DNA from 2 places in the Kribbella sp. C-35 genome. Region 2 is predicted to be linked to the other one. Evidence: riboswitches for the same ligand, from Rfam matches in the RefSeq annotation. Region 2 holds a riboswitch; the other holds the start of a gene.
What was found. A riboswitch is a leader RNA that binds a small molecule or an ion and turns the genes downstream of it on or off. The one in region 2 is predicted to bind glycine.

Region 1 (11,064 bases), on a different contig from region 2:
GGTGCCGGATCGTCTTCCGCTCGGACTGATGGAAGCCGACGACCCGCTGGGACCACAGGTGCGCGAAGTCGTCGTGCCCGGCCCGGAGCTCCTCGATCAACGCCTTGAGGTCCGGGTCGTGCGGGTACCGGGCGAGGGACGCGCGCAGATCGGTGACCATCGCGTTCCGGAAGTTCTGTTGCTGCTCCGGCGTCATGACGACGCGATCGCCCGGCTCCACGAAATGCTTGTAGAGGATGTTCCGCCGGCGCCCCGGCCACTCCGACGGGTCGCCGATCAGGGCGGCGAACATCGGGTTCCAGGTGATCATCGTCCAGGCGGCGTCGGTGACGCACAGCGGCGCGCCCTCCAGCTGGTCGACGATCCTTTGCACGCCGGGCGGGATGTACGCCGACATTCGCCCGGGCGACGGCTCGACCTCGCCGGCGAGCACGAACAGATGGTTGCGCTCGGCATCGGACAACCGGAGCGCGCGGGCCAGCGCGGTCAGGACCTGGGCCGACGGCGAGTCCGACCGGCCCTGCTCGAGCCGGACGATGTAGTCGACCGACAGCCCGGCGAGATGCGCCAGCTCCTCGCGCCGCAGCCCGGGAGCCCGCCGCTTCCCACCGGCCGGCAGGCCGACCTCCGAGGGCGTGACGCGATCACGCCACGCGTGCAACGTCCGTCCGAGCTCGCCCATCTCCCCAGTATCCCGGGCGGAACACGAATCAGCCTGGTACTGCCGTTACTAGCATTCGATGACGTTGACGGCCAGGCCGCCGCGGGACGTCTCCTTGTACTTGACCTTCATGTCGGCGCCGGTCTCGCGCATGGTCTTGATGACCTTGTCGAGGGTGACCACGTGGACGCCGTCGCCGTGCATCGCCATCCGGGTCGCGTTGATCGCCTTCACCGACGCCATCGCGTTCCGCTCGATACACGGGATCTGCACCAGTCCGCCGACCGGGTCGCAGGTCAGGCCGAGGTTGTGCTCCATCGCGATCTCGGCGGCGTTCTCGACCTGTTCCGGCGTACCGCCGAGCACCTCGCAGAGCCCGGCGGCGGCCATCGAGCAGGCCGACCCGACCTCGCCCTGGCAGCCGACCTCGGCGCCGGAGATCGACGCGTTCTCCTTGTAGAGCACGCCGATCGCGCCGGCGGCCAGCAGGAACCGGACCACGCCGTCGTCGGTCGCCCCGGGCACGAAGCGCCGGTAGTAGTGCAGTACGGCGGGAATGATGCCGGCGGCACCGTTCGTCGGGGCGGTGACGATCCGGCCGCCGGACGCGTTCTGCTCGTTGACCGCGAGCGCGAACAGGTTCACCCAGTCCATCACCTTGAGCGGATCGACCGACCACGGGTCCTGGGTGAGCTTCTTGTGCAGGGCGTGCGCCCGCCGCGGCACCTTGAGGCCGCCGGGCAGGATGCCTTCGGTCTCGCAGCCCTCGCGGACGCAGTCCTGCATCACCTGCCAGATGTGCAGCAGCCCGTCCTTGACCTCCTCCTCGGTCCGCCAGGCGAGCTCGTTCGCGAGCATCACCTCGCTGATCGAGAGCTGCGACTCACGGCACCGGTCGAGCAGCTCCGCGCCGGTGGTGAACGGGTACTTCAGCGGGGTGGTGTCCGGCACGATCCGGTCACCCGCGGCGGCGGTCTCGTCGACGACGAATCCACCGCCGACCGAGTAGTAGGTGCGCTCCCGCAGTACTGCGTTATTCGCGTCGTGGGCGACGAAGATCATCCCGTTCGGGTGGTACGGGAGCGCCTTGCGGCGGTGCATGAGCAGGTCGGTGTTCTCGTCGAACGTGATCTCGTGGGTGCCGGCCAGCAGGATCCGGCCGCGTTCGCGGATCGTCTCGACGCGGGCGTCGACCGAGTGCGTGGCAACCGTTTCCGGGTCGGCCCCCTCGAGGCCCAGCAGGACGGCCTTGTTACTGCCGTGCCCGTGCCCGGTGGCACCGAGCGAGCCGAAGAGCTGGGCCTCGACGGTCGTCGTCGCGGCCAGCAGGCCGTCGTCCGCGAGCCCGCGTGCGAAAGTGCGGGCCGCGCGCATCGGTCCCACGGTGTGGGAGCTCGACGGGCCGATCCCGATACTGAACAGGTCGAAGACGCTGATCGCCATCGTGTGGAGGTTCCTTCCGGTCGCCGTTGACCGTTTGGTGTCCTCCCCGCTCTGTCAGGCGGATGCCTTCCAGAGGTGCCTCGCCCGTGCGGTGAAGGTGCCTGAGAGATTCTTGGGGAGAGTTGCTCCTACGGCGCCCGGCCTGCGGAAACGTTCCGGCCCGGGTCTCTCCCGCACGGGTTCATGCGGCTGTTGAATTGACCAGGTTGTGTCTCTCGACCCCACGCCGTAGCGAGCAGGTGCTCGGCGGAGTGCCTCGGTGCGCGCCGAGTGCCGCGCAGTAGGCGTGGGGTCGAGAGACACAACCTCACGTTGTGGACGGTACGGGGGTCTGCTGGGCGGCGTCAATCCGGCCCGTCCGGACCGCCCAGATCTCGAAGAACCAGGTGAACAGCGGGGGAATGCTGGCCGCCAGCGCGGCCAACGTCACCGGCCACGGCCACCGCAACGGGCCGCGCACCACCAGCACGGTGATCACGTACGCGATGAAGATGCCGCCGTGGATCGGCCCGAAGATCTTCACCCCGATCTCGTTGTCCGACAGCACGTATTTGAACAGCATCCCGATCAGCAGTCCGGTCCACGAGATCGCCTCGGCGATCGCCACCGTCCGGAACCACGCCGCATGTTTGGTACTCATCAAGGCCCGACCCTAACAAGTCCCCCAAGCCGCGCTCGGGGTCGCACGAGGGCGGCTCCCTGATGCCGGTAGCAAGCGATTGCCGAAGGATCGGCGGCATGACGTTCACCCAGCGCGCCGTCACCGGCGCTGTACTGCTCGGCGTCGCGGCCGCCGGGCTGTCCACGCTGCCCACAGCAACAGCCACCACGAGCCGCGTGCAGTGGACCGACTGCAAGCCCGAGGGCAAGGACGACCCGGCCGAGGTTCTCGGCTCGCAGTGCGCGACGCTCCGGTTGCCGGTCGATTGGCGCGACCCCGGCGGTCCCCCGTTCGACCTCGCGATCGCCCGCCGTACGGCGAAGGTCCCGAGCGAACGTGTCGGCGTCCTGGTGTTCGGCCCGGGCGGTCCAGGCGACTCGGGCGTCGACCGGATCAAGACCGGGATCGACCGGTTCAGCACCGACCTGCAGGACCGCTTCGACATCGTCAGCTTCGACCCGCGTGGTGTGGCGCGCAGCAACCCGGTGCGCTGCTCGGCGGAGCTGCTCAACAAGCAGCCGTCGCCGATCATCAAGAGCGCGGCGGAGTTCACCGCCACGATCACCTACAACCGGCAGCTCGCCACGGACTGCCGCGAGCACACCGGGCCGTTGTACGACCACATCGACACCTGGCAGACGGTGCGCGACGTCGACGCCGTACGGCGAGCTCTCGGCGAGTCCACGATCTCCTTCCACGGCAGCTCGTACGGGACGCTGCTCGGAGCGCAGTACGCCGAGACGTACCCGCATAGGGTCCGCGCGATGGTGCTGGAGAGCGTGAGCGACCACAGCTCGCCGACGACACGTGATTTCCTCGACGACCAGGCGGCCGCGGGCCAGGACTCGTTCGACGAGTTCGTGAAGTGGTGCGACGCCACAACGACCTGCGCACTGCACGGTCGCGACATCCAGGCGCTCTGGGCGGACCTGCTGGCGAAGTCGCCGGACCTGTTCACGCTGAGCTTCACTGTGTTCCGGCTGCTCTACGGACCGCAGTGGTCCGTGCTCGCCGACATGCTGAAGGCAGGCGGTACTCCGACCAAGCCCGTGCAGACCGGAGTCGCGCAGTACCCGCTGGCGGTGTTCTGTCAGGACTGGAACCTGCCGGTCCGCAGCTACCGCGAGTACGCCGGACATCTCCAGCGGCTCGCCCGGAACAACCAGGACCTGCGCTACCCCGGTCAGCTGATGGCTGTGTCCATCTGTCTCGGCTCACCGCCCGCGAACAACCCGCAGCACCAGCTGAAGGTCCGTGGGCTCAAGACGCCCGTACTGCTCGCCAACGCGATCCACGACCCGGCCACCGGCTACAGCTGGGCGCAGAGCGTGGAGCGTCAGCTCGGACGGTACGGCGTACTGCTGACGTACGAAGGCTGGGGACACGGGAGCTACGGAAAGAGCCCGTGCATGCAGAGCACGATCGACGACTACCTGATCGCGCGGGACGTACCGGAGCGCGGCAGCAGCTGTGCCGCCGTACTGCCCGCCGGGTGACGGGTCAGACCGGTACGCCGGTCACTTCGAGAACGCGGTCGAGGTGATCGCCGCGGACCAGCCGGCCCGCCATCAGCCGGAGCTCGGAGCAGGCGCTCTCCAGCGCCTGTGCCTGGGTCCGGCAGTTGTCGACGAACCAGAACGGGTCGTCCGGTTGCGGATCGTCGGCGTCGTCGATGTCGGCGTACCAGTGCCTGCTGCCGCAGTTCATGACTCGCACTCGTAGGTTCATGCTGACTACTCCCCGTACCCAGGGATCCTGGGTCCCCCCTGGCCCCAGTTCGAGGCCGACTCGGCCGGGCGCGTGATACGCGGCCCCCCACTTGCCACGCGCCGGGCCGAGTCGACCCTCCCCCCGCCCTGTACATCGTCGGGCAGCGACGAACGTTACTGCTTGTGACGGGTAATTTTGATTACTTAGCGTCGAGGTGGGAGCGGGTCCACTGCTCCAGGCCGTCGGTGGTGATCGGGAGGTCCTCGGTGAGGATCTCCAGCCGGTCCTGGTGGACGACGACGTTGTCCTCGATCCGGATGCCGATACCGCGCAGCTCCGGCGGAACGGTCTCGTCGTTCGGGTGGAAGTACAGCCCCGGCTCGACCGCGAGCGCCATACCGGCCTCGATGGTGCCGGCGAAGTACGCCTCCGGCCGGGACGCGTCGCAGTCGTGCACGTCGAGGCCGATGTAGTGACCGGTCCCGCACACGATGTACCGGCGGTGCTGCTGCCCGTCCGGGCCGAGCAGCTCGTCGAGCGAGACGTCGAGCACGCCCCAGTCCCGCAGCCCCTCGGCCAGCACCCGCAGCGCTTCGTACTGGAAGGCCCGGTACGGCGCTCCCACCTTGACCGCGTCCAGCGAAGCGAGCTGTGCCTTGTGCACCAGGTCGTGCACCTGCCGCTGCGCCGCGGTGTACTCGCCGCTGGCCGGGAAGGTACGGGTCACGTCGGCGGTGTAGAGCGTGCGGGTCTCGACGCCGGCGTCGAGCAGGATCACGTCGCCCTCGTTCACGGCGCCGTCGTTGCGGACCCAGTGCAGCACCGGCGCGTGGTTGCCAGCAGCAACGATCGACGCGTACCCGACGCCGTTGCCCGCGGTCCGCGCGCGCCGGTCGAAGGTGCCCTGCAGCCAGCGCTCACCGCCGCCGCGGATCGCCTCCGGCAGCTCCCGCGCCACATCGCCGAACGCGAGCACGCTGGCCGCGACCGCTTCCCGCAGCTGGTCGAGCTCCCAGTCGTCCTTGATCCGGCGCAGCTCGGCGAGCGTCTGCCGCAGTGCGTTGCCGTCGGTGGGGGACGTCCGTACCAAGGCGTCCAGCATCGGCTCGACACCGGGCACCGACAGCATGAACGGGACCGCGCCGCGGACCGCCGCCGGCAGCTCCTCGATCGGGCGGCAGGCGATCTGCAGCGCGTCCGACCAGTCCTTCAGCCCGGGCACCGGGCCGATCCACAGCTCACCGTCGCGGGCGTTCGAGAAGAAGTCCGCCTCGTCCGGCCCGGCGGTCTCGCGGAGGTAGAGCGTCGCATCGCCGTCCGCCGAGATGACCAGGACCGAACCCTCGGCCTGGCAACCGGTCAGCCAGACGAAGTCGCTGTCGGCGCGGAACTGGTAGTCGGTGTCGTTCGACCGGACCGGCGCACGACCGGCCGCGAGCGCGATCCGGCGGCCCGGCAGCGCGGCGGCGAGCTTGCGCCGGTGCTCCGCGGCGGCTTCCGCGAGCCCCTCCGGCACCGACACCGACCGGTCGACCGGCCCCCAGCCACGCGAGATGAACTCCCGGAATCCCTTGGCGTCGATAGGGCGGTAGGACTTCGGCGTCTGGTCGGTCCGGTCGTCATCGGTCATGAGCTGAGCTCCCCTTTGCAGCTGACGTTGTCAGTTCATCAACTCAGGTTGTCGCCTGGCCGCGCAAGCCCTTATCCCGGAACGCGGCGAGGATGCCCTGTTCGGAGTCGAGCAGGTACTGGTGCAGGTCGGCGGCGGCCTGCTCGTACTTGCGGGCCTCGAGCAGTTCGAACAGCCCGCGGTTCCGCGCGATGTACGGCTCGTGCAGCTCGCGCGGGGTCGCGATCACATGGAAAAGGAGCCGCAGCTCCGCGAGCAGCCGGCCGGTCATCGCGTCCATTCGCGCGCTGTCGGCGAGCCCGATCAGGTGCTGGTGGAAGCGCATGTTCGCCGTACCGACAGCCGGCCAGCGGTCTGCGCTGGCAGCCGCCTCGGCAGCTTCGACATCGTCGTGCAGGGGCTCCAGCCGGCCGGAAGGAAGCTCCGGATCACGCTCCGCCAGGCCGCGGACGACGTCCACCTCGAGGACGCGCCGCAGCCGGTACAGGTCGATCACGTCGTGCTCGTCGAGCTCCGGCACGAAGACACCACGGTGCAGCTTGTAGACGAGGAGGCCCTCATGGGTCAGCAGCCGGAAGGCCTCGCGCAGCGTGTTCCGGCTGACCTCCAGGACCTCGGTCAGCTCGACCTCGGAGAGCTGGGCGCCGGGCGGCAACGCGCCCTCGGTAATACTGCGGCGCAGGATGTCCGCGGCGCGCTCGGCCGAACTGCTCCGGTCCAGTCGCGCGACGTCGGCGGCGACGGTCCGCAACCAGGCCTGCCTGCCGGTGTCCGGCGCAGTGTCCGCTGCTGTGTCCTCGGCGTCCTCGGCCCCACCCGTGCTCATGGCGGCATCATCTCAGCTGGGCAGGAAAAGTGGAACAAGCCTCTTGCAGGATTGTTCAACAATCCCTACGCTCGGGCCAGGAGGTGGCAGATGGACCTCAACGCGGACATGGGTGAAGGATTCGGCTCCTGGTCGATGGGTGACGACTCGGCGCTGCTCGACGTCGTGACCAGCGCGAACGTGGCCTGCGGCTTCCACGCCGGCGACCCCTCGATCATGCGCCGGGTGACGGCCGAGGCGGTCGAGCGCGGTGTCGCGATCGGTGCACATGTCGGGTACGCCGACAAGGCCGGCTTCGGGCGCCGGTTCGTGGACATCGAGCCGGCCGCGCTGCGCGACGAGATCGTGTACCAGATCGGCGCGCTGGACGCGTTCGCGCGGATCGCGGGCGATCGGGTCAGGTACGTGAAGCCGCACGGGGCGCTGTACAACACGATCGGCCGTGATGTGGAGCAGGCGGGCGCGGTAGTCGCGGCCGTCGCGGAGTACGACAAGACCCTTCCCGTGCTGGGGCTTCCTGGCTCGGAGTGGCTCCGGCTCGCGGCCGAGGCCGGTCTGACCGCAGTGCATGAGGCCTTTGCGGACCGCGCGTACACGCCTGCCGGCACGTTGGTGTCCCGGCGCTCGCCCGGTGCGGTGTTGCACGACGCGGACGAGATCGCCTTGCGGTGTACGGCGATGGCGACCGGGCAGCCGATCCGCGACATCGAGGGCGGCTCGCTGGTGGTCGACGCAGCATCGATCTGTGTGCACGGTGATACTCCGGGAGCCGTGGAGATCGCCCGCCGGGTGCGTGGCGCGGTGGAGGGAGCGGGCGTGACCTTGCGCCCGTTCACCGGCTGATGCGTCTTCTCCCCTCGGGTGATCGGGCGTTGCTGGTCGAGCTCGACGATCTCGACGAGGTGCTCGGGTACTACACCGCGCTGACCGCGGATCCGCCGGCGGATGTCGTGGACGTCGTACCGGCCGCGCGGACCGTGCTGGTCACGACGTCGGGAAGTCTCGACGTACTGTCCCGAGCGCTGCGCGCGGTCACCCCGATCGCCGGGGCGCGGACGGCAGCAGACCTGATCGAGATCCCGGTTGTCTACGACGGCGAGGACCTGTCGGACGTGGCGGAGCTGCTCGGGTGTACGGCGGCCGAGGTGGTCGCCCGTCATACCGGGGACGAGTGGACGGTCGCGTTCTGCGGTTTCGCGCCCGGGTTCGGGTACCTGACGTCCGCCGGCTCGTGGGACATCCCGCGGCGCGAGTCGCCGCGGACGAAGGTGCCGACCGGCGCGGTCGCGCTGGCGGGAGAATTCAGCGGTGTGTATCCCCGTGAGTCGCCGGGCGGGTGGCAGTTGATCGGCCGTACGCCGGTGCGGATCTTCGACTCCTCCCGGGACCCCGCCGCGCTGTTCCACCCCGGGCGCCGGGTCCGGTTCGTCGACGCGGGTCGTGGATGAGCAGCCTGACCGTTCTCGAACCGGGGCCTTTGGCAACGATCCAGGACCGCGGACGATCCGGCCAGGCCGCGCTCGGCGTACCTGCGTCGGGCGCGTGCGATCAAGCGTCCTACTTGCTGGCGAATCGGCTGGTCGGCAATCCCCTCGGTGCGGCCGCGATCGAGGTGACGTACGGCGGCCTGGTGGTGCACGCCGACACCGATCTCGTCGTCGCGATCACGGGAGCGCCGTGCACCGGCGTACCGCTCAACGCGCCGACCATGCTGCGCGCGGGTCAGGTACTGCGTCTTGGCGCGCCGGCGGGCGGGCTACGGACGTACGTCGCTGTCCGCGGCGGGATCGACGTACCCCTGGTCCTCGGCTCCCGCTCCACTGACTTGCTGTCCGGCCTCGGACCGGCGCCACTCTTCGCGAATCAGACGCTGCCGGTCGGGTCGTCGGTCGAACCGATGCCCGGCGTGGACCTGGCTCCCGTCGCGCATCCTGCCGACGGGACGGTCGTACTGCGGGTTACGCCGGGGCCCCGACGCGACTGGTTCACCGATGCGGGATGGGCGTCGCTCGTGTCGCAGGTCTATGCGGTGAGCAGCAACAGCAACCGCGTCGGCGTACGGCTCGACGGGGAACCCCTCGAACGCGCCCGCACCGGCGAACTCGCCAGCGAAGGCATGGCCCGCGGCGCAATCCAGATCCCACCCTCCGGCACGCCAGTCATCTTCCTGGCCGATCATCCCGTGACCGGCGGCTACCCGGTCATCGCGTACGTCGCCTCGACGGACCTGGACGCGTGCGCCCAGGTCCGCCCCGGCCAGCCGGTGCGCCTGCTCAGTTCGTAGTGCGCCTGCGCATCTCGTCGGCGAAGGTGTCTTGGGCGTGGCGCATCTTGGCGGCCTCTTCGGGGTCGCCGAACAGGGCCGGGATGGTGCTCGGGTCGACGTCTTCGACGTGGGTCTGCAGCCACCAGATGTTGCCCAGCGGGTCCCTCACCCGGCCGCCGCGGTCGCCGGTGATCCCGGAGGACATCAGGTCGGTCACGACGGTCGCGCCGGCGTCGATCGCCCGCTGGAAGGTCCGCTCGACGTCGTCGACGTACACGCTCAGGAAGCTCGGGGTGTCCGGCCAGTCCGGTGCCGCGTCGAACGTCATCAGGACCGAGGCGCCGACGGTGATCTCGGCGTGGCCGATTGTGCCGTCCTGATTCGGGAACCGTCCGCTCGTCGTGACCTCGAACGTCTGCTCCACGAACTCAAGGAACTTGCCGGCGCCCTTCACCACGACGTACGGCGTGATGGTCGACTTACCGCCTGGGATCTGCTGTGTTGTCATGCATCCAGTCTGAACGAGGTAGCGGACAGGTTCTGTCCTCTTATCCGTCAGGCTCGTGGACGTTGATGGACGTTCGTCAACTGTTCGTCTTCGTCGGGTTGGGTCGACTGCGTGACTGACGATCTGGACCCGATGGCGCTGGTCGACCGTGCCGACGGGCTCGCCGAGGAGGGACGGGAGGACGAGGCCAGGGCACTGTTCGCGCAGGCGATCGCGTCCGGCGTACCGGCGGCGGTGTCGGAGTCGAAGGCGCTGCTCGGCGCGATGCTGATCTCGTCCGGCGACGTCGACGGCGGGCAAGCGCTGATCGCCGAGGGCGTCGCGGCCGCCCGGCCGCCGGACAACGGGCGGGCGCTGACCGTACGGGGCCGGGCGCTCCAGCACCTCGGCGACAACGCCGGTGCGGAGGTCGCTTGGCGGGCCGCTGCGGCGTCGGGCCATCCGGACCGGGCTCCTGAGGCGGGGATGCTGCTGGCCGAGCTTCTGGTCGAGCTCGACGACACCGACGGCGCGCGGGCCGCGTTCCAGCAGGTGATCGAGAGCGGGCACATCCTGTACGCGCCGAAGGCTGCGCACGACCTCGGGTTCGAGCTGCTCTACACCGCGCGCGACGCCCAGGGGGCTTACACCGCCTGGAAGTCGGCGGTGGACTCCGGTCACCCCGAGTACGGCCCGCTGGCCGGCGTACATCTGGGCAAGCTGCTGCACGAGGGTGGTGATCCCGAGAACGCGCGCGTGGTGTGGCAGTGGGTGGTCGACTCGCGGCACCCGGTCGTCGCGGCGGAGGCGGCGGAGAACTTGCGGCTCACCGCCCCACCGAAGAAAGGCTGGCGACGGCGCCGCTCCTGACCACGTTCTTGAAGCGCCGCAGCTACTCCGTTGGCGTCGCGACGAGGTGGCGGACAGTCCGGGGGTTGCTTGTCCAGGGGCCTGGGGACGGGACAGGATGGGCGGTATGACGGAGAGTTCTGGAACGCCAGGCATCGACAGCACAGTTCCCCCGAGCGGCACCGGATGCGTTGAGTGTCTGCAGGTCGACGGCTGGTGGTTCCACCTCCGCCGGTGCGCGCAGTGCGGTCACATCGGCTGCTGCGACTCCTCCCCCGCCCAGCACGCCTCCGGCCACGCGAGCGAGACCGGCCATCAGATCGTCCGCAGCTTCGAGCCCGGCGAGGACTGGTTCTGGCACTACGGCGAGTCCCAGTACTACGACGGCCCCACCCTCGCCCCACCAGCCTCCCGCCCCGAAACCCAACCCGTCCCCGGCGGCAAAGTCCCCACCAACTGGCAATCCCAACTCCACCGCTGACCCGCGCGAGCTGGGCCTAGAGGACGAAGCCGGTGGGGAACGGGTCGTCT
Region 2 (11,064 bases):
TGGCACCAGACACCCGAGCAGTTCAAGCTCCAGCGGGCCGCGGCGTACCAGGCCTGGTACGAGCACACCCCGGTACGGGCGACCAATCGGAGCGGATGGTCCGACCTGCGGATCTACCGGCGGTTCGACTTCGGCACGCTGTTGCGGCTGAACGTGCTCGACACCCGGCAGTACCGCACCGATCAGCCCGGCGGCGGTCTGCCGACCGGGGGACTGCCGTCCGACTTCGGGCCCCAGGCTCTCGGCGACACGAACGTGACGGGCACGCTGACCGGGCCGGTTCAGGAGAAATGGTTGCTGGACGGTCTCCGTACGTCGCACAGCCGGTGGAACGTGCTCGGGCAACAGGTGATGATGGCGCCGACCCGGTTCCTCGCTCCGCCGCCGGCCTCCGTGGTCAACCTCGACCAGTGGGACGGATACACGCCGCAGCGCCGCCGGCTGCTGGCCGCGATCGCCGCGAGCGAGGTCGCGAACCCGGTGGTGATCGCCGGCGACATCCACTCGACCTGGATCAACGACCTTCGCCTCACGGTGGACGACCCGTCCGCGCCGGTGGTGGCCAGCGAGTTCGTCTCGACGTCGATCACCTCGGACTTCCCGGCCGCGTTCGTACCGATCGCCGAGCAGTCCAACGCCGCCTTCAACCCATGGGTGCGCTACTTCAACGGCCGCACCCACGGCTGGCTGCGGATGGACGTCGACCGGACCCGCTGGTTGACCGAGGAGCGTTCGGTGTCGTCGGTCGCCGTACCCGATGCTCCGTCGTCCACCACCGCCCGTTGGGCCGTGGAGGCCGGCAAGCCGGGGGTTGTTCCGGCCTGATCGAACCGTCTGACAGAGGCTAGAGCGCGTCGGCGCGGGACTGCAGGTAGCGCTGCTCCGGCGTGCTCTGCGTCAGCCGGGCGGCGAGGTGGTACGCCTCGCGGGCACCCGCGTTGTCGCCGGACAACTCGAGGAGGTGCGCGCGTACGGCGGCCAGCCGGTGATGGTCGCGGAGCGCCGGATCCACGTCGTCGAGCAGCGTCAGCCCGGCGGCGGGGCCGTGCACCATCGCGACCGCGACGATCCGGTTCAGCGTCACCATCGGACCCGGCGCGGTCGCCTCGAGCAGTTCGTACAGCATCAGGATCTCGCGCCAGTCGGTCTCGTCGGCCTTCGCCGCCGAGTCGTGCACCGCGGCGATCGCCGCCTGCAGCTGGTACGGCCCGACCGGCGCCGACCGCAACGTCGACTCGATCAACTCGGTGCCCTCGGCAACCGCGGCCGCGTCCCACAACGACCGGTCCTGCTCCGGCAACGGCACCAGCGCCCCGTCCGCCGTCGTCCGGGCGGGCCGGCGCGCGTCGGTCAGCAGCATCAACGCGAGCAGCCCGGCCACCTCACCCTCAGCCGGCAACCGCGCACGCAACAACCGCGTCAGCCGGATCGCCTCCGCACTCAGCTCGACCCGGTGCAGCGACGTACCGGACGAGGCCGTGTAGCCCTCGTTGAAGACGAGATAGAGCACATGCAGTACGGCGGCCAGCCGCTCGGGCTGCTCCGCGGCCGGCGGCATCGCGAACCGCGCACCCTGGAGCTTCGCCTTCGCCCGGCTGATCCGTTGACCGATCGTTGCCTCCGGCACCAGAAATGCCCGCGCGATCTCACCGGTCGTCAAACCGCCGACGGCACGCAGCGTGAGTGCCACCTGCGACTGCGGCGTCAGTGCCGGATGACAGCACAGCATCAGCAACGTCAGCGAGTCGTCCTCCGACGAAGCGGGCTCCGGGGGAGTCCACGACGCGACGGTCTCTTCCCGACGCGTCCGAGCCGCCTCGTTCCGCAGTACCTCGATCCGCCGCCGGGAAGCGACCGTGATCAGCCAGCTGCGCGGATTGGCCGGAACACCTTCACCCGGCCACTGCAGCGAGGCAGCCAGCAGGGCCTCTTGTACGGCGTCCTCGCACGCGTCGAAGTCGCCGTACCGCCGGACCAGTGCGCCGAGCACCTGTGGCGCCTGCTCGCGGAGCAGCTCCTCGAGCATCAGCTGAACGCGCTGAGGTCACGGACGGGACGCACTTCCACGACGCTGAACGGCGCCTCCGGGATCTGCGCGACGATCTCCACCGCGCGGTCCATCGAGTCGCACTCCAGCAGGTAGAAGCCGGCCAGCTGCTCCTTCACCTCGGCGAACGGCCCGTCCGTCGTCATCGGCTTGCCGTCGCGGACCAGGACCTGTTTGGTCAGCTCCGGAGCGTCGAGCGACTCCGACGCGACCAGCTCGTTCTGAACGGCGAGGGCCTCGTGCAGAGCGGCGTAGCCCGCCATGCCTTCCTTCTTCTGCTCATCCGTCATCGAGTCCCATACCGTCCGGGACTCCGGGTTGCCGTAGATCAGTACCAGGAACCTCATCTGCTCAGGGTAAGCATCACCCTTGGGTATCGATCGGGTCACCGGTTCGTCGCAGGCATAGCGGCCGCCGCGACAGCGCGTTCTGGTATCAGGGGAAAGTCGGGGCGTGCCCCGGGCCAGGCGGCCGTAAACCTGTCGGGGCTCCCCAGTAGAGTTACGACGGGAATCCAGGGTGGAGAGAGGGAGGGGTCGCGTGCCGGACTTGGAAGTGTCCGACCGGGTGTGGACGATCCCGAACGCGCTCAGCTTCCTGAGGTTGCTGGGGGTGCCGCTGTTCCTGTGGCTGGTCCTCGGACCCAAGGAAGACGGCTGGGCGCTGCTGGTGCTGGCCATCTCCGGGTTCACCGACTGGGCCGACGGCCAGATCGCCCGGCGGATGAATCAGACCAGTCGCCTGGGCCAGATGCTCGACCCGGTGGCCGACCGGCTGTACATCTTCGCGACCGTCATCGGCCTGGCCCTGCGCGACATCATCCCCTGGTGGCTGGCGATCGCGCTGCCGCTGCGGGACCTGCTGCTCACCTTCACGCTGCCGGCACTGCACCGCCGCGGTTTCAACGCGCTACCGGTGCACTTCCTCGGCAAGTCCGCCACGTTCTGCCTGCTGTACGCATTCCCGCTGCTCCTGCTCGGCGACGGCGACAGCACCCTCAATCTGCTCGCCCGCGTGTTCGGCTGGGCGTTCGCGATCTGGGGGACCGGTCTGTACTACTGGGCCGGCGCGCTGTACTTCGCCCAGCTGCGCCACCTGATCCAGACGGTCAAACCGATCAAGGACTCGGCCGGGTGACCCAGCAAGCCCCCGAGCAGACGACACCGCAGCCGACACCGCCACGGCGCGTCGACGCGTCGATGTCACTGCTGAACAACCTGATGGCGCATCCCCTCGACGAGGGGTACGCCGTCGCGGCCCGGACCGGCCCGGCCGGCAAACAGACCCGGTCCCGGCACCGGGTGATGCTGGTGGTGGCCGCCGCCGTCCTCGGCTTCCTGCTCGCGGTCGCCGCAGCGCAGAACTACCGCAGCGCACCGGAGGCGGAGAAGCAGCGTAAGGAGCTGATCACCCGCATCAACCAGGCCGACAACCGGTTGACCGAGCTGCGCAACAACCAGTCCCGGCTCGCCGACGAGGTACGCCGGTTGCAGGCGAGCGGCCTGAGCAACGACAGTACGGGCGCCGCGCTGCAGCAGAAGCTCGACGACCTCGAACTGCAGACCGGAGCGATCGCGGTCACCGGCCCGGGCCTCAAAGCGGTGATCGACGACGCCAAGAACGCCGACGCGAAGGAAGGCCGGCTGCTCGACGTCGACCTGCAGCAGTTGGTCAACGGTCTGTGGACGTCCGGTGCGGAGGCGATCTCGGTGAACGGTCACCGGATCACGTCGCTGACCGCGATCCGCGGTGCGGGCAGTGCCATCACCGTTGACTACAGTTCGCTGACCCCGCCGTACACGGTGCTCGCGATCGGGGACACCGCGACCATGCCGGCCCGGTTCGCGCAGAGCTCGGGCGGGCGCTGGGTGCAGTACCTGGTGAGCAACTTCGATGTCCGGATGACGATCACGACGGAGGACTCCTTGCTGGTGCCGGCCGATGCGACCATCGCGTTGCGCTACGCGAAGGTGAGAACGAGATGATCGCCGTACTCGGGCTGGTGATCGGTGTCGTCGTCGGTCTGCTGGTGGCGCCCGACGTACCGGACTGGGCGCAGCCGTACCTGCCGATCGCGGTCGTGGCCGCGCTGGACGCGGTGTTCGGCGCGCTGCGCGCGTTCCTGGACGGGATCTTCGACGACAAGGTGTTCGTCGTGTCGTTCGTGTCCAACGTGCTGATCGCGGCCCTGATCGTGTACCTGGGCGACCAGCTCGGCGTCGGCTCGCAGCTGTCCACCGGTGTGGTCGTCGTGCTCGGCATCCGCATCTTCACCAACATGGCCGCGATCCGCCGGCACATCTTCCGGGCCTGATCATGAGCGACGAGAAGCCGGCCAAGCCGGAACAGCCGGAGAAGGCCGCGGTCGAACAGCCGCAGCCGCAGACCCCGACGCCGATGCCGAAGCCGCGGACGCCGAACCTGGCGCTGCGCCGGTTGCGGGCCGGGTTCAAGCCGTCCCGCGGTCAGGCGATCGTCGCGGTCGTGCTCGCCCTGGTCGCGTGTGTCGCGGTCGTGCAGGTCCGGGTGAACCGGGCCGACGACGGCTACCAGAACGCCCGCCGCGAGGACCTGATCGCGATCCTCGACGGCCTCGGGCAGAACACCCGGCGGCTGGAGAGCGAGATCGCGGACCTGGAGGAGCGGAAGAACTCGCTGTCCTCCAGCGCCGACAAGGCGCAGACCGCCCGCGAGCAGGCGGAGGCCCAGGTCCGCACCCTCGGCATCCTGGCCGGTACGCTGCCCGCGCAGGGCCCGGGGGTCCGGATCACGCTGAACGACCCGCAGGGCAAGATGGCCTCGCTCAACCTGCTGGACGCGATCGAGGAGTTGCGGGACGCCGGCGCCGAGGCGATCCAGATCAACGGGTCGGTCCGGGTGGTGGCCAGCACCGACTTCGTGGACGACGCACCCGGGATCCAGATCGACGGCCAGAAGGTGAACTCGCCGTACGTCATCGAGGCGATCGGCGAGTCCCACAACCTGTCCGAGGCGGCCAACTTCCCGGGCGGCCTGGTCAGCGAGGTGACCGGCCCGCAGGTGGGCGGAACCGCCGAGGTCACCGAGCTCGACAACGTCGCGATCACTGCCTTGCACGCGCCGGAGGAGCATCGTTACGCTCGCCCGGCGCCCAGCCCCACGAAGTAGAAACGAGGACGAAGGTGTACCCCGAAGACCTGAAGTACACGGCCGAGCACGAATGGCTGAAGGCCGGCGAGGAAGGACCCGTGCGGGTCGGCATCACCGACTTCGCGCAGGACCAGCTCGGTGACATCGTGTACGTGCAGCTGCCCGACGTCGGCAGCGTGGTGCGAGCCGGCGACGCCTGTGGCGAGTTGGAGTCGACCAAGAGCGTGAGCGACCTGTACGCCCCGGTGAACGGCACGGTGACCGCGGTCAACGAGTCGCTCGCCGACCAGCCGGACCTGGTGAACAGCGACCCGTACGGCGAGGGCTGGCTGCTCGACATCGAGGTCGAGGACACCGCCGAGGTGGCCGCGCTGATGGACGCCGAGGCCTACCAGGGCCAGCTCGACCAAGGCTGAACCAGGGCTGATAAGTTACGGACCTCAACCGCTGGTCGAGGGTTGAGGTCCATGTCCACACTGTTACCACGGGGTCTATCGAAAACGTCGCCGGACCACCGGCGATCGGGAGGATCACAGCATGCCGTTCTGCAACCAGTGCGGGCACGAGAACTCCGAGGGCAGCCGGTTCTGCTCGCAGTGCGGAGCGATGCTGCCTGGCGCGGACCGCCCGGCGGCAGCCCCGGCCCAGCCGACGCCGCAGCCGACGCCGGGTGTCACCGACACGGCGATGCTGACCCCGATCGGTGCCGAGCCGGAGCCGGAGGGTACCGGCGAGCCGCTGTCCGTCGACGACGCGGCCGCGGTCGGCGCGTTGCCGGCCGGGTCCGCCCTGCTGATCGTCCAGCGCGGGCCGAACGCGGGCAGCCGCTTCCTGCTCGACGTCGACGTGGTCACCGCCGGCCGGCACCCGGACAGCGACATCTTCCTCGACGACGTGACGGTGTCGCGCCGGCACGCCGAGTTCCGCCGGGACCCGTACGGCGTGAAGGTCCGCGACGTCGGCAGCCTGAACGGCACGTACGTCAACCGTGACCGGATCGACGAGGTCCTGCTGACCAACGGGGACGAGGTCCAGATCGGCAAGTACCGGCTGGTGTACTACGCCAGTGGCCAGGCCTGATCCCAGCGCTCCTGAGCCCACCGGCAACGCGCCTGCGGGCGGCCTCGGCATCGGAGAGGTGCTGCAGCTCCTGCAGGCCGAGTTCGCCGACGTCACGATCTCCAAGATCCGCTTCCTGGAGGCCGAGGGGCTGGTGACGCCTGCCCGGACGGCGTCCGGCTACCGCAAGTTCAGTGCCGCCGACCTCGACCGGCTGCGGTACGTGCTGACCGCGCAACGTGATCAGTACCTGCCGCTGAAAGTGATCAAGGAACACCTCGGTGCGATCGACCGCGGCCTGCAGCCGGCCGCCGCCGGTCCGCCGGTCGCGCCGAATTCGTTGCCGCAGACACCAGGCCAGCCGGTCGCTGAGGACTTCGGTGCCGCGAGCACCGAGCTGCAGCTGACCCGGGACGAGCTGCGGGCCGCCGCCGACGTACCGTCCGAACTGCTCGACGAGCTGGAGAGTCACGGCCTGGTGGTGGCCAGCGGCAACCACTACGGCGGCGACGCGATCGTGATCGCACAGGTCGCGGCCGCGTTGGCGGCGTACGGTCTCGAACCACGGCACCTGCGGGCGTTCCGTACGGCGGCGGACCGCGAGGTCGGCCTCATCGAACAGGTCACCGGCCCCCGCCGTACCGAACAGACCGGTGAGCTGGCCGCCCTCACCGTCCGTCTGCACACTGCCCTGGTCCGCTCTCGGCTGCCGCGTTCGTAAGGCTGTCCACAGCGAACCCCCGTGGGCCTGCCCGGGGCTTCCCCTCGGAGTAGGCTGAACGTGTGCGCGAAGTCGACGTGGTCGGAGTCCGGGTGGAGATGCCCTCGAGTCAGCCGATCGTGCTGCTGAAAGAGGTCGGAGGTGAGCGATACCTGCCGATCTGGATCGGTGCTGCCGAGGCGAGTGCGATCGCCTTCGCCCAGCAGGGCATGGAGCCGCCCCGGCCGCTGACCCACGACCTGTTCGCGGAGACCATCCGCGTCCTCGGGCACACCCTCAGCCAGGTCCGGATCGTGAACCTGACCGACGGCATCTTCGAGGCGATCCTGGTGTTCGACGACAAGACCGAGATCTCGGCCCGCCCGTCGGACTCGATCGCGATCGCGCTGCGGACCGGGACCCCGGTGTTCTGCGCCGACGAGATCCTCGCCGAGGCCGGCATCCCGGTCCCGGAGAGTGAGACGAACGGCGCCGACGAGGTGGAGGAGGAAGAGGAGGTCGAGCGGTTCCGGGAGTTCCTCGACCAGGTGACCCCGGAGGACTTCGACAAGAGCTGAAGAGCACGCTGGGGACCCTCAGAAACCTAGGTAACGATTCGTACGGCGGTCGCGACACGCTCCCGGCTCGATGCGGTTGTCGTTGACCCTGTTCGGGCGGCGGCTTACCGTGAAGACGTCGTGGGGTGGTGTCACTCCACGGAGATGGCTCGTTCCAGTCGGTATCCAGGGAGGCTCAGGCGTGACACGCACCGGGGACACGGATCTGACGGCGCAGTCGACGTCCGACGCGCACGCAGAGGCTGTGGCAGCCGCTACTGCCACCGCCGGCGTTCAGGGTCTGCTGTTCGACGACGACCTACGGCCGATGCCGGAGGACGTCGGGTTCCGCGGTCCGACGGCCTGCGCCGCGGCCGGGATCACGTACCGGCAGCTCGACTACTGGGCCCGCACCGGCCTGGTCTCCCCGTCCGTGCGCCCGGCGACCGGCTCGGGGACGCAACGGTTGTACGGTTTCCGTGACGTTCTGCTGCTGAAAGTGATCAAGCGGCTGCTGGACGCCGGGATCTCGCTGCAGCAGATCCGGACCGCGATCGCGCACCTCAGCAAGCGCGGCTTCGACGACCTGACCCAGATCACGCTGATGAGCGACGGCGCGTCGGTCTACATGTGCTCCTCGCCCGACGAGGTCATCGACCTGCTGGCCGGCGGCCAGGGCGTGTTCGGGATCGCGCTCGGCGGCGTCTGGCGCGAGGTCGAGGGTTCGCTGTCCGAGCTCCCGACCGAGCGGGCCGACGGTCACGACGAGGGCGACTCCGACGGCCACGCCAACGACGAACTCGCCGCCCGCCGCCGCGCCCGGATGACCGGCTGACGTAGTTCCTGACTCTGTGCGCCCACTCACCGCTGATTCGCTCCGCGGTGTGTGGGCGACTTTGTTGTTACCGCTGAACGCCGACGACTCGATCGACTTCCCGCGTCTGGAAGCCCAGGCCGAGGTGCTCGGCGGCAGTCAGTTGGACGGGTTGTACGCCCACGGGACGGCGGGGGAGTTCCAGACCCTGACCGAGGACGAGTTCGACCGGGTCAACGAGCTCCTCGCCGCAGCGGGTAAACCGTTCCAGATCGGTGCCAGTCACCCGTCCGCCCAGCTCCAGCTGTCCCGCGTCCGCCGCGCGGCGGCCCTGCATCCCGGCGCGATCCAGGTCATCGTCCCGGACTGGCTGCCGCTGAACGCCCACGAAGTACTCGACTTTCTACGGCGGACCGCCGACGCGGCTGGTGACGTACCCCTCGTGCTCTACAACCCACCGCACGCCAAGACCACCATCGGGCCGCGGCAGCTGGGTGAGCTGGCGGCGGCGGTGCCGGGTCTGATCGGGTTGAAGACCGCGGGCGGTGACAAGACGTGGTTCGACGAGGCCACGCGGTCTGGGCTGGCGATCTTCGTGCCGGGGCATTTCCTGGCGAGTATGTCGTTACTCGGTGCACACGGCAGCTACTCGAACGTGGCAGCGCTCTCGCCGAACGGCGCCGTGCGGACGGCGCATGACCTGGACGTCGAGCGGCGGATCGACGAGTTCTTCGCGGCTCACGTCGTACCGCTGCAGAAGGCCGGCCTCTCGAACCCTGGGCTCGACAAGTTCCTGGCCGCGGTCGGTGGGTGGGCGGACGTCGGCACGCGGGTGCGCTGGCCGATGCAGTCGGCGACGGCCGAGCAGGTGGCGGCGGCACGGCCGGTCGTGCGGAGCCTGCTGCCCGAACTGTTCGGAGATTCCTGGTAGCCTCGAGGCAGCCGTTCACAGCACTCGGGAGAGACCCGTGTCATCGGGCGCCGAAGGGGCAATTCCTCCCCGGAACCTCTCAGGCCCATGGACCGAGTGTCGCAGGCGACTCTGGAGCGCAGCGCGCGTGACAGAGGGGGAGGCCACCGGCAGCGACAGTCAGCATCGGAGCCTCTAGTGAACGACACCCCTCAGCTTTCGGCGACGTTCGCCGACCGGCACATCGGTCCGCGCCCGGACGAGATCGCCCGGATGGTCCAGCTCCTCGGGTACGACGACGTCGACACGCTGGTCGACGACGCAGTGCCCGCCTCGATCCGCTCCGCCGAGGCGCTGCGGCTGCCCGAGCCGGCCTCCGAGGTCGACGCGCTGACGGAGCTCCGCCAGCTCGCGGCCCGCAACACCGTCGCCACCTCGATGATCGGCCAGGGGTACTACGGCACCTTCACACCGTCCGTGATCGTCCGCCGCCTGGTCGAGAACCCGGCCTGGTACACGGCGTACACGCCGTACCAGCCGGAGATCTCCCAGGGCCGGCTCGAGGCGCTGCTGAACTTCCAGACCGCGGTCTCCGATCTGACCGGGCTGCCGACCGCCAACGCGTCGCTGCTCGACGAGGGCACCGCGGCCGCCGAGGCGATGACCCTGGCGCACCGGTCGAACAAGAAGAGCAAGTCGGACCGCTTCCTGGTCGACGCCGACACCTTCGCCCAGACGATCGCGGTCGTGCAGACCCGCGCCGAGGCGCTCGGTATCGAGGTCGTCGTCGCCGACACGACCGACGGTCTGCCCGAGGGCGACTTCTTCGGTCTCCTCGTGCAGTACCCGGGGTCCAACGGCGCAGTCCGCGACCTCAAGCCGCTGATCGAGGCGGCGCACGGCCGCGACACATTGGTTGCTGTGGCCTCCGATCTGCTCGCGTTGACGGTCCTTGAAGCGCCGGGAGAGGCGGGCGCCGACATCGTCATCGGTTCCTCGCAGCGCTTCGGCGTACCGCTGTTCTACGGCGGCCCGCACGCCGGCTTCATGTCGGTCCGCTCCGGCCTCGAGCGGTCGTTGCCCGGTCGTCTCGTCGGCGTCTCGGTCGACGCGGACGGCGCCCCGGCGTACCGGCTGGCGCTGCAGACGCGTGAGCAGCACATCCGTCGCGAGAAGGCGACGTCGAACATCTGTACGGCGCAGGTCCTGCTCGCCGTCGTCGCCTCGATGTACGCCGTCTACCACGGACCGGATGGTCTGCAGGCGATCGCGGAGCGGGTGCACAACTATGCCGGCAAGCTGGCCGCCTCGCTGCGTGCAGGCGGGGTCGAGGTCGTGCACGACGACTTCTTCGACACCGTCCTCGCCCGGGTCCCGGGTCGCGCCGCCGACGTGGTGGACGCCGCCCGGCAGAACGGGATCTGGCTGCGGCTCGTCGACGCGGACCACGTCGGCATCTCCTGCGACGAGAAGACCGACGTCGCGACGCTCACCCGGGTCTGCCAGTCCTTCGGCGTCCAGTACGACGACACGCTTGCCGGGCCCGGTATCGCCGTACCGCGGACCACGGAGTACCTGACCCACCCGGTGTTCAACACGCACCGGTCCGAGACGGCGATGCTGCGGTACCTGCGCAAGCTGTCCGACAAGGACTACGCACTGGACCGCGGGATGATCCCGCTCGGGTCCTGCACGATGAAGCTGAACGCGACCACCGAGATGGAGCCGGTCACCTGGCCGGAGTTCGCCGACGTCCACCCGTTCGCGCCGATCGAGGACGCGGCCGGCTACGTGAAGCTGATCGGTCAGCTGGAGCGCTGGCTGGCCGAGGTCACCGGGTACGCGAAG

Region 1: linked by a shared signal. The riboswitch ahead of ACLJOO_RS08185 (L-serine ammonia-lyase) and the one ahead of gcvP (aminomethyl-transferring glycine dehydrogenase) in region 2 are both predicted to bind glycine.

Annotation. Positions count from the first base shown of each region.
Region 1 covers NZ_JAJPWG010000001.1:1,619,898-1,630,961, forward strand. The annotation lists gene ACLJOO_RS08180 (helix-turn-helix transcriptional regulator) at 1-682, opposite strand, end outside; gene ACLJOO_RS08185 (L-serine ammonia-lyase) at 731-2,104, opposite strand; glycine riboswitch at 2,184-2,288, opposite strand; gene ACLJOO_RS08190 (DUF3817 domain-containing protein) at 2,412-2,744, opposite strand; gene ACLJOO_RS08195 (alpha/beta fold hydrolase) at 2,843-4,261, shown strand; gene ACLJOO_RS08200 (hypothetical protein) at 4,266-4,493, opposite strand; gene ACLJOO_RS08205 (aminopeptidase P family protein) at 4,675-6,105, opposite strand; gene ACLJOO_RS08210 (GntR family transcriptional regulator) at 6,149-6,931, opposite strand; gene ACLJOO_RS08215 (LamB/YcsF family protein) at 7,022-7,774, shown strand; gene ACLJOO_RS08220 (5-oxoprolinase subunit B family protein) at 7,774-8,379, shown strand; gene ACLJOO_RS08225 (biotin-dependent carboxyltransferase family protein) at 8,376-9,215, shown strand; gene ACLJOO_RS08230 (VOC family protein) at 9,205-9,705, opposite strand; gene ACLJOO_RS08235 (tetratricopeptide repeat protein) at 9,817-10,554, shown strand; gene ACLJOO_RS08240 (UBP-type zinc finger domain-containing protein) at 10,661-11,014, shown strand; gene ACLJOO_RS08245 (proline racemase family protein) at 11,031-11,064, opposite strand, start outside.
Region 2 covers NZ_JAJPWG010000002.1:189,778-200,841, reverse strand. The annotation lists gene ACLJOO_RS13670 (alkaline phosphatase D family protein) at 1-825, shown strand, start outside; gene ACLJOO_RS13665 (RNA polymerase sigma factor) at 845-2,026, opposite strand; gene ACLJOO_RS13660 (YciI family protein) at 2,026-2,394, opposite strand; gene ACLJOO_RS13655 (CDP-alcohol phosphatidyltransferase family protein) at 2,588-3,184, shown strand; gene ACLJOO_RS13650 (DUF881 domain-containing protein) at 3,181-4,032, shown strand; gene ACLJOO_RS13645 (small basic family protein) at 4,029-4,361, shown strand; gene ACLJOO_RS13640 (DUF881 domain-containing protein) at 4,364-5,194, shown strand; gene gcvH (glycine cleavage system protein GcvH) at 5,209-5,592, shown strand; gene ACLJOO_RS13630 (FHA domain-containing protein) at 5,714-6,256, shown strand; gene ACLJOO_RS13625 (MerR family transcriptional regulator) at 6,243-6,956, shown strand; gene ACLJOO_RS13620 (bifunctional nuclease family protein) at 7,019-7,513, shown strand; gene ACLJOO_RS13615 (MerR family transcriptional regulator) at 7,758-8,327, shown strand; gene ACLJOO_RS13610 (dihydrodipicolinate synthase family protein) at 8,377-9,237, shown strand; glycine riboswitch at 9,253-9,342, shown strand; gene gcvP (aminomethyl-transferring glycine dehydrogenase) at 9,415-11,064, shown strand, end outside.